3 regions of the Lysinibacillus pakistanensis genome follow, and region 3 is predicted to be linked to each of the others. Evidence: riboswitches for the same ligand, from Rfam matches in the RefSeq annotation. Region 3 holds a riboswitch; each other region holds the start of a gene.
What was found. A riboswitch is a leader RNA that binds a small molecule or an ion and turns the genes downstream of it on or off. The one in region 3 is predicted to bind thiamine pyrophosphate.
Positions count from the first base shown of each region.

Region 1 (2,259 bases), 1.7 Mb from region 3:
CCGCCTCACTTGGATTACTGATCGCGTATTCATAGCCCTTTGCCACGGCAGCGACAAATGCTTCAACGGTCTTTGGATCATCCTTAATCATTTTTTCATTTGTAGCAAGAACGGGTGTATAATAATCCAGTTGGTCACTATAATCTGTTAAATACAGCATGTTCAGTTTTTCACCACGAAGCTCAGCTTCAATCCCAGTCCAAGCATAATAAATCCATGCAAAATCAATATCTTTTTTCATCATTGTAAAGAAATCTATATCACCAGCATTAATAATATCTAATTTATTAATATCCGCATTTTCAGTTTGCATTAATGATTGTAGTACGGCCTGCTCTAATGGAGCTCCCCAGCCGCCATATGTTTTCCCTTCAAATTTCTTCGGTGATGTAATGCCTTTAGAAGCTATTGAGGCAAAGCCAGAAGTATTATGCTGAATAATCGCTGCAATCGATACTAGAGGTACACCCTGTACACGAGCCTGTGTAATTCCCTCCTGATAGCTTACGCCAAATTGTGCCTTGCCAGATGCTACAAGCTGATCCGCTCCTGCGTCACCAGGTTGTAATATATCAACATCTAAGCCCTGCTCTTCAAAATAACCTAATTTCTTAGCAACATATAACCCTGTATGATTTGTATTTGGTGCCCAATCGAGTACAACAGATATCTTTTTCAATGCATGCTCATCCTTGTTGGCATCCTTTTTTTCGCTACAGCCCGCTAATGTTAAAAGGGTAGCCATAAGAACCAATAACCATTTTTTCATGCTGATTCCTCCCAGTAAATAGTGTGAAAGTGTTCATGAATGAATGTTTTAACCAGAAGAAAGCGTATTTATGGATTGTCTGCACCCAAGACATGTACATTTAACAAAAAAACGCCCAGGATTTCTCCCAGACGTTGTCAATCAATATCAAAAATTTACTTTTTTTGAATAGATGTTCCCTACGCTGGTACGAGCCAAATCAGGTTCAAAGGGTCAGCGTCTAACGGACACAATCTCAGCTGGCAACTACCAGCCCCCCTACATTCTTTCCATATGAACTTTTCGATGATTATTATACCCATATCTCACTGCAAATGACAAGGCACTATTTAATAATAACGCTGTAAAAATATTTTAATTGCATCATCTTTCGCTTCATGAATTCCATCCTCCGTGAGATACTTTTCATTTAGCCCAAATACCTGTAATGTTCCTTCCTTTGTATAACGTGGTATTAAAAGAGCTAATGAAACATCTTTAAAGGCGTAAAGTGGTGTTAATGAACCATCTTCTTCGACTTGATATAATCTAAAGCGGTAATGTTCCTCTTTCGGTATCCATTCGTAAATAGCAAGATTATTTTGATAGGCTGTTAAAGTAAGGGCTTTTTTACCATCAAGTTTATGATAGGAGCCATCTACTAAATCAACATATCCTGTCTCTAAGCTATCTTCAGTTCTAAAGGAGGCATAGATTTTATGGTCAGTAAGTGCCACGTCATGTATGCCTTTCAAAGGTAAATCGTATTGTTTTTCTTTTTCCGTTCCAACATCATAGAGCGTAAAGCTGACCGTTTCTACTCCATCTTTTTTAAAGGCTCTTGGTAGGAGCAACTGATTGTCCTGATAAATTGGCTGACTTACTGCACTATTATCAAAGGCTTGTTTAAATTGTTTTACCTCGTTTGTACGCAAATTTGTTAAGCTATAAATGGTATGACCTGTCCTTGTGTCAGACATTTCTGTCAGTAGCGTATCATCTTCTAAACCCATAAAAGTTTCCGTAGAAAAGCCTTTGACCTCTAATGTTTCTCTATTTTTTACAAACACAGAATTCCTATCATCAGCCATCCAAGCAAGCCAATCTTCATTTACTAACATTTCTGAAATAGGGAATTCACTTGTTACTTCCGCTTTTTCAATATGTGTATCGAGTGCATAGGAATAAATGGTATTACCCTCGTAATAATAAAAGGAGTTCGTTGCATCATCAAAGACAGCTGTAGATAATGTATTAGCAGATCGACCAGGGATACTAACTTCTTCATAGGATTGTTCACTTATTTGCGAAATCATCAATTGTTCCTTTATTTCATCTATAAATGGATAACTTAGTAATGCTGTAAGTGCTAAAGCTGAAAATCCTACTGCTACGGGCTTCCACACATGTTTTTTTACAGGGGTTTGCTGTTGCTCAAATCTTACATGAGCAGCTTCTAAAATCTCTTCTTTTTTTTGGGGAGTTAATGCTAATTGATCTGGTATAGTAGC
Region 1 covers NZ_CP126101.1:2,745,318-2,747,576, forward strand. The annotation lists gene QNH24_RS13535 (ABC transporter substrate-binding protein) at 1-769, opposite strand, end outside; TPP riboswitch at 929-1,039, opposite strand; gene QNH24_RS13540 (hypothetical protein) at 1,099-2,259, opposite strand, start outside.
Region 1: it holds a riboswitch for thiamine pyrophosphate, as region 3 does, so the genes downstream of both, QNH24_RS13535 (ABC transporter substrate-binding protein) here and thiW (energy coupling factor transporter S component ThiW) in region 3, are expected to answer to the same signal.

Region 2 (2,259 bases), 2.3 Mb from region 3:
TCTATAATATCAACTGTATTTCCTGAAGTTGGTTTTCCCATTGAGCCAATTCTAGCCTCCATACCTACCATTGTTCCAACCAGTAATGTATTTTCAGTTTGCCCATAGCCATCTCTTACCTGTAAACCGAAAGTATCCACAAACACTTTTATTACATCGCTATTTAGAGGCTCTCCTGCTGAGACAGCTTCACGAACACTTTCTAAATTAAAATCTTGTAAATTTTCTAATGCAGCCATAAATCGATATTCAGTTGGTGTACAGCACAAGATATTAATATTGAATTTCTCAAGAAGTGTGAGATATGTTGCTGCATTAAATTTACCCTTGTACACAAATGCGGTTGCACCACTTCCCAATGTAGCAAGGAATGGACTCCAAATCCATTTTTGCCAACCTGGAGCTGCTGTAGCCCAAACAATGTCATCTTCCTGTACGCCTAACCAATTTGGAGCTGTTGCTCGTAAATGTGCATATCCCCAGCTATGTGTATGTACGGCTGCCTTAGGATTGCCTGTTGTACCACTTGTATAAGCTAAAAATGCCTTGTCTGAACTTTTCGTTGGAGTTGAACTTATGTAGTCTGTTGGTTGTTCTTGCATTTTTTGAAGTAATGACTGCCAAGGTTCATGAGCAGTACCTATTACGAATTGCTGCAAGCCCTGTAAGTTTTTCACGTTATCGAATTGCTCAATATATGGCTCATAAGCAACAATGCCCTTTGCATTAGCGTGGTTTATACGATATTCTATATCCTTTGCTCTTAGCATTTCTGAACTAGGAATAATTGTTATACCGGCTTTTAGAGCGGCAATATAGACAATATAGGCTTCTACTGATCTAGGCACCATCACGATAAGTACATCACCTTTTGTTAAACCTTGTTTTGTAAAAACATGTGCTGCCTGATTTGCCTTTGCAAGTAAATGTGCGTATGTAATAAATTGAACATCATCATTTTCATCATAAATAATGAGCGCATTCTTGTTTGCATCCTGTGCATATTTTTCAATTTCCTCTGTAATATTGTACCATTCAGGTGCAATTAAATCCTGTCTTTTCATGGCAAATGCCTCCCTTATGCTATGACTCATTATAAAACTCCATTTTTATTATTTTCAATGGTTCGCACTCTATTTTAGAAAAGTCATGACAACTATCATACTTTGCTATATGGCATCGGTCACGTTCATCAATCATTTCGCCTTGGTGTAATTGTAGCTGTTGCTACAGAAGTACATTTGCTGAATGAAGATAAAAACTATCTATTGAACAGGAAAGAAAAGTATGGTACATTTTGGTCAACTAAAAGCATGATTGCAGGGGGACTCATTTGGAGTTGAGAAGGTAAAACCTGACCCTTTGAACCTGTTAGTTAACACTGACGTAGGGAGCAATTCACATCTATTCACTGATGAAAGGCTCTTTTGCGTGTATTTTTTGCACAAAAAAGAGCCTTTTTTGCACGCTTACGTCCATCCAACAAAGGAGGACTTAAAATGATTTTGCAAACTATCCGTAAAAAAAGCCCACTAATTCATTGCATTACAAATTATGTAGTGGCAAATTTTCAAGCAAACGGTCTATTAGCAATTGGTGCCTCACCAGTTATGGCTGATGGCAATGACGAGGTCGAGGAAATGGTTGCAATTGCCTCAAGCTTATTGATAAATATTGGTACCCTTAATGACAAAACGAAAGAATCCATGATACTTGCAGGAAAAAAAGCCAATGCACTTGGCATACCTGTAGTTTTAGATCCAGTTGGCGCTGGAGCCACTACCTACCGAAAACAAACTGTAAAACAACTGTTAGAAGAGATTGAATTTGCAGTAATTCGCTGCAATATTGGAGAGCTTGCCGCAATTGCCAACATAAAATGGCAGCAAAAAGGTGTAGACAGTGGAACAGGTTCCATTTCCTTAGAGGATGAAGCGAAGAGAATTGCTCAGTTGTATCATTGTATAGTGATTGTCACAGGTGAAAAAGATTTTATAACTGATGGAAATCACCAGCAATGGATTACAGGTGGAAATCCTCATATGGCAGAGGTCACTGGTACTGGTTGCTTATTAAGTGCCATTTGTTGCGCTGCTTTTGTATCCGACAATCAGCCCTATTACCAATTAGTAGATGTACTAAGATGTTATAAAAAAATTGCTGAACAAGCCGGTTCTACTACACAATACATCGGTGATTTTCAAATTGCTATATTGAATGAACTATATCGTCTTTCAAAGGACGGTGAACGATAATGCA
Region 2 covers NZ_CP126101.1:3,917,082-3,919,340, forward strand. The annotation lists gene mbcS (acyl-CoA synthetase MbcS) at 1-1,064, opposite strand, end outside; TPP riboswitch at 1,312-1,410, shown strand; gene thiM (hydroxyethylthiazole kinase) at 1,500-2,255, shown strand; gene thiD (bifunctional hydroxymethylpyrimidine kinase/phosphomethylpyrimidine kinase) at 2,255-2,259, shown strand, end outside.
Region 2: it holds a riboswitch for thiamine pyrophosphate, as region 3 does, so the genes downstream of both, thiM (hydroxyethylthiazole kinase) here and thiW (energy coupling factor transporter S component ThiW) in region 3, are expected to answer to the same signal.

Region 3 (2,259 bases):
TATCGCTGATGAAGATCAAGCTATTTTTCAAGCGGGTATAAGTGTACCTTATAGTGCTGAATATGAGTTACGACCTGTAAATGATAAGCTGGTGGAAGAACTGACAAAGCAAACGGGCGGCTCTGTTTTGAAAGAACCGAAGGAGGTATTTCGTGAATTTACGAAGAAAGGCGCAGATCGTCAAAATATAGCAACATGGCTTATATTAGCAGGTATGCTATTGTTCTTCATCGATATTACAATCCGACGCTTTGGTTGGAGCTTCTTTACTAAGTCGAAGAAAAAAGAGCAGCTTGTTGAAAATAAAACCACACAGGCAGAGGATACAAATGTTGCTCAGCTATTAAAGGGCATGAAGAAAAGATAATTTGGATTAAATGACAGTGCAAAATAAATGTTTATTTTGCACTGTTTTTGCGTTTTAATAGTGAAAAGGAAGAAGCTCTAGTTCAAAGGGAAACCCCCTGCTCAAAAATGGACAGGAGGGAATCCTTACTCTGGAAAATTTAACGAAAATTTTTAATAAGTGCAGTATTTCGTAAACTACTAGCAATTGCCACACCAAAAATAGCACCAATAATACTAGAGGTTAAAAAGGCAGGCATGAAAAACATTGCTGCTACGGATGTCCCCATTAAGATATATGCATATGGTACTGCAATGAGGGAGGCGATAATCCCAGTTCCTACTATTTCACCAACACCTGCTAGCCAAGGCATACCACTGTATTTATAAGCCAGTGCTGCACAAAATGCGCCAATGACACTGCCAGGAATGGCTAATAGGGAGCCTGTCCCTGTTAGAATACGAATAATCGCTGTAACAAGAGCAATGATAACAGTTGGTATTGGTCCGAGTAGAATGGCACCGATGACATTGATGGCATGTTGTATCGGATATGCGCGCGCAATCCCTGTTGGAATTGAAACGAAGGTAGAACCTGCTATGGCAATTGCCACTAATAAGGCCATGATTGTTAATTTTCGAACTGACATAAGTTACACTCCCTTGAAATATAAAATGAATAGTTATCGCCGCTAAACTGGCGAGCACAAAAAGGCCGCTCCCTGAAAACAATAGGAAGCGGCCTTGCATTTACATTTCAAAAAGCAAGATGTCGCCACTTCCCTCCGCTAGTATGAACTAGATCAGGTTCAAAGGGTCCGTATATAGAAATATACGTCTCAGCCTTTTAAAGACTCCCCTAGTGGTAATAATTATTCAATTTCTGTTTAGTATTGTAACAACATAAATGTATCATACTACTAATAATAGTCAATAACTTTTCAGGTTATTTAGAATTGGGCTGCATAAGATGCGGCGCTTTTTTCATTGTCCAGATAAGGGCAAGGAAGAAGCAAGCCATCAAAATAATAGCACCAAATATATAAGGGCTATTCATATTCCAATCAAATAAAATACCTGCCAATGCTGGACCAATCATATTCCCAAGACTCATATAAGCATTATTCAGACCTGCTGCAAATCCTTGCTCATTTTCAGCAAGCTTGGAGATCAGTGTGTTAACAGCAGGACGAATTAATGTTGTGGCTGTCGAGAAGATTGTCGCAACAACTAAAATAAGGGCAAACCCAGATACAAATAATATTAAGTAGATAGATATGGCTGCTATAAATAAATTGACTAATACGACCTTCATTTCACCGTAGCGATTAAAGAGTGGTGTAATGACAAACATTTGTACAACTACACCAAAAGCACCACCCACCACTAGAATAATAGCAATATCCCCAGGTGTATAATGAAACTTTTCTGTAACAAATAATGATAAAGTTGTTTGGAAATTAGCAATTCCGAACGAGAATACCATCATAATAATGAGCATAACAAAGTAAGGCATATGTACTGAACGTACCATTTGTTTCGCGAGATTGTCTTGCTTATGCATTTTTTGTGCTGCGTTTGGTTTGGTAGATGGTAATAAAAAGAACGATAAAATAGAAGCCAAAATAGCCGCAGCTCCAGCTGTATAAAATGGAAAATGTAAGCTAACATGTGATAAGAAACCACCAATACCGGGTCCTATCATAAAGCCAAGAGACATGGCAGCACCAAGCATCCCCATCCCTTTTCCTCGTTCTTCATATGTTGTAACATCTGCGACAAATGCCATAATAGGAGGTGCAACAAAGGCTGATCCAAGGCCACCTAAAAAGCGTGCTAAGAAGAGCATCCACACTTCTGTAGAAAGTCCAAAGCCGATTTGAGCAAGTCCAGTTAGTATAAGTCCGAAAATAA
Region 3 covers NZ_CP126101.1:1,012,851-1,015,109, forward strand. The annotation lists gene QNH24_RS04725 (VWA domain-containing protein) at 1-367, shown strand, start outside; gene thiW (energy coupling factor transporter S component ThiW) at 507-995, opposite strand; TPP riboswitch at 1,109-1,216, opposite strand; gene QNH24_RS04735 (MFS transporter) at 1,292-2,259, opposite strand, start outside.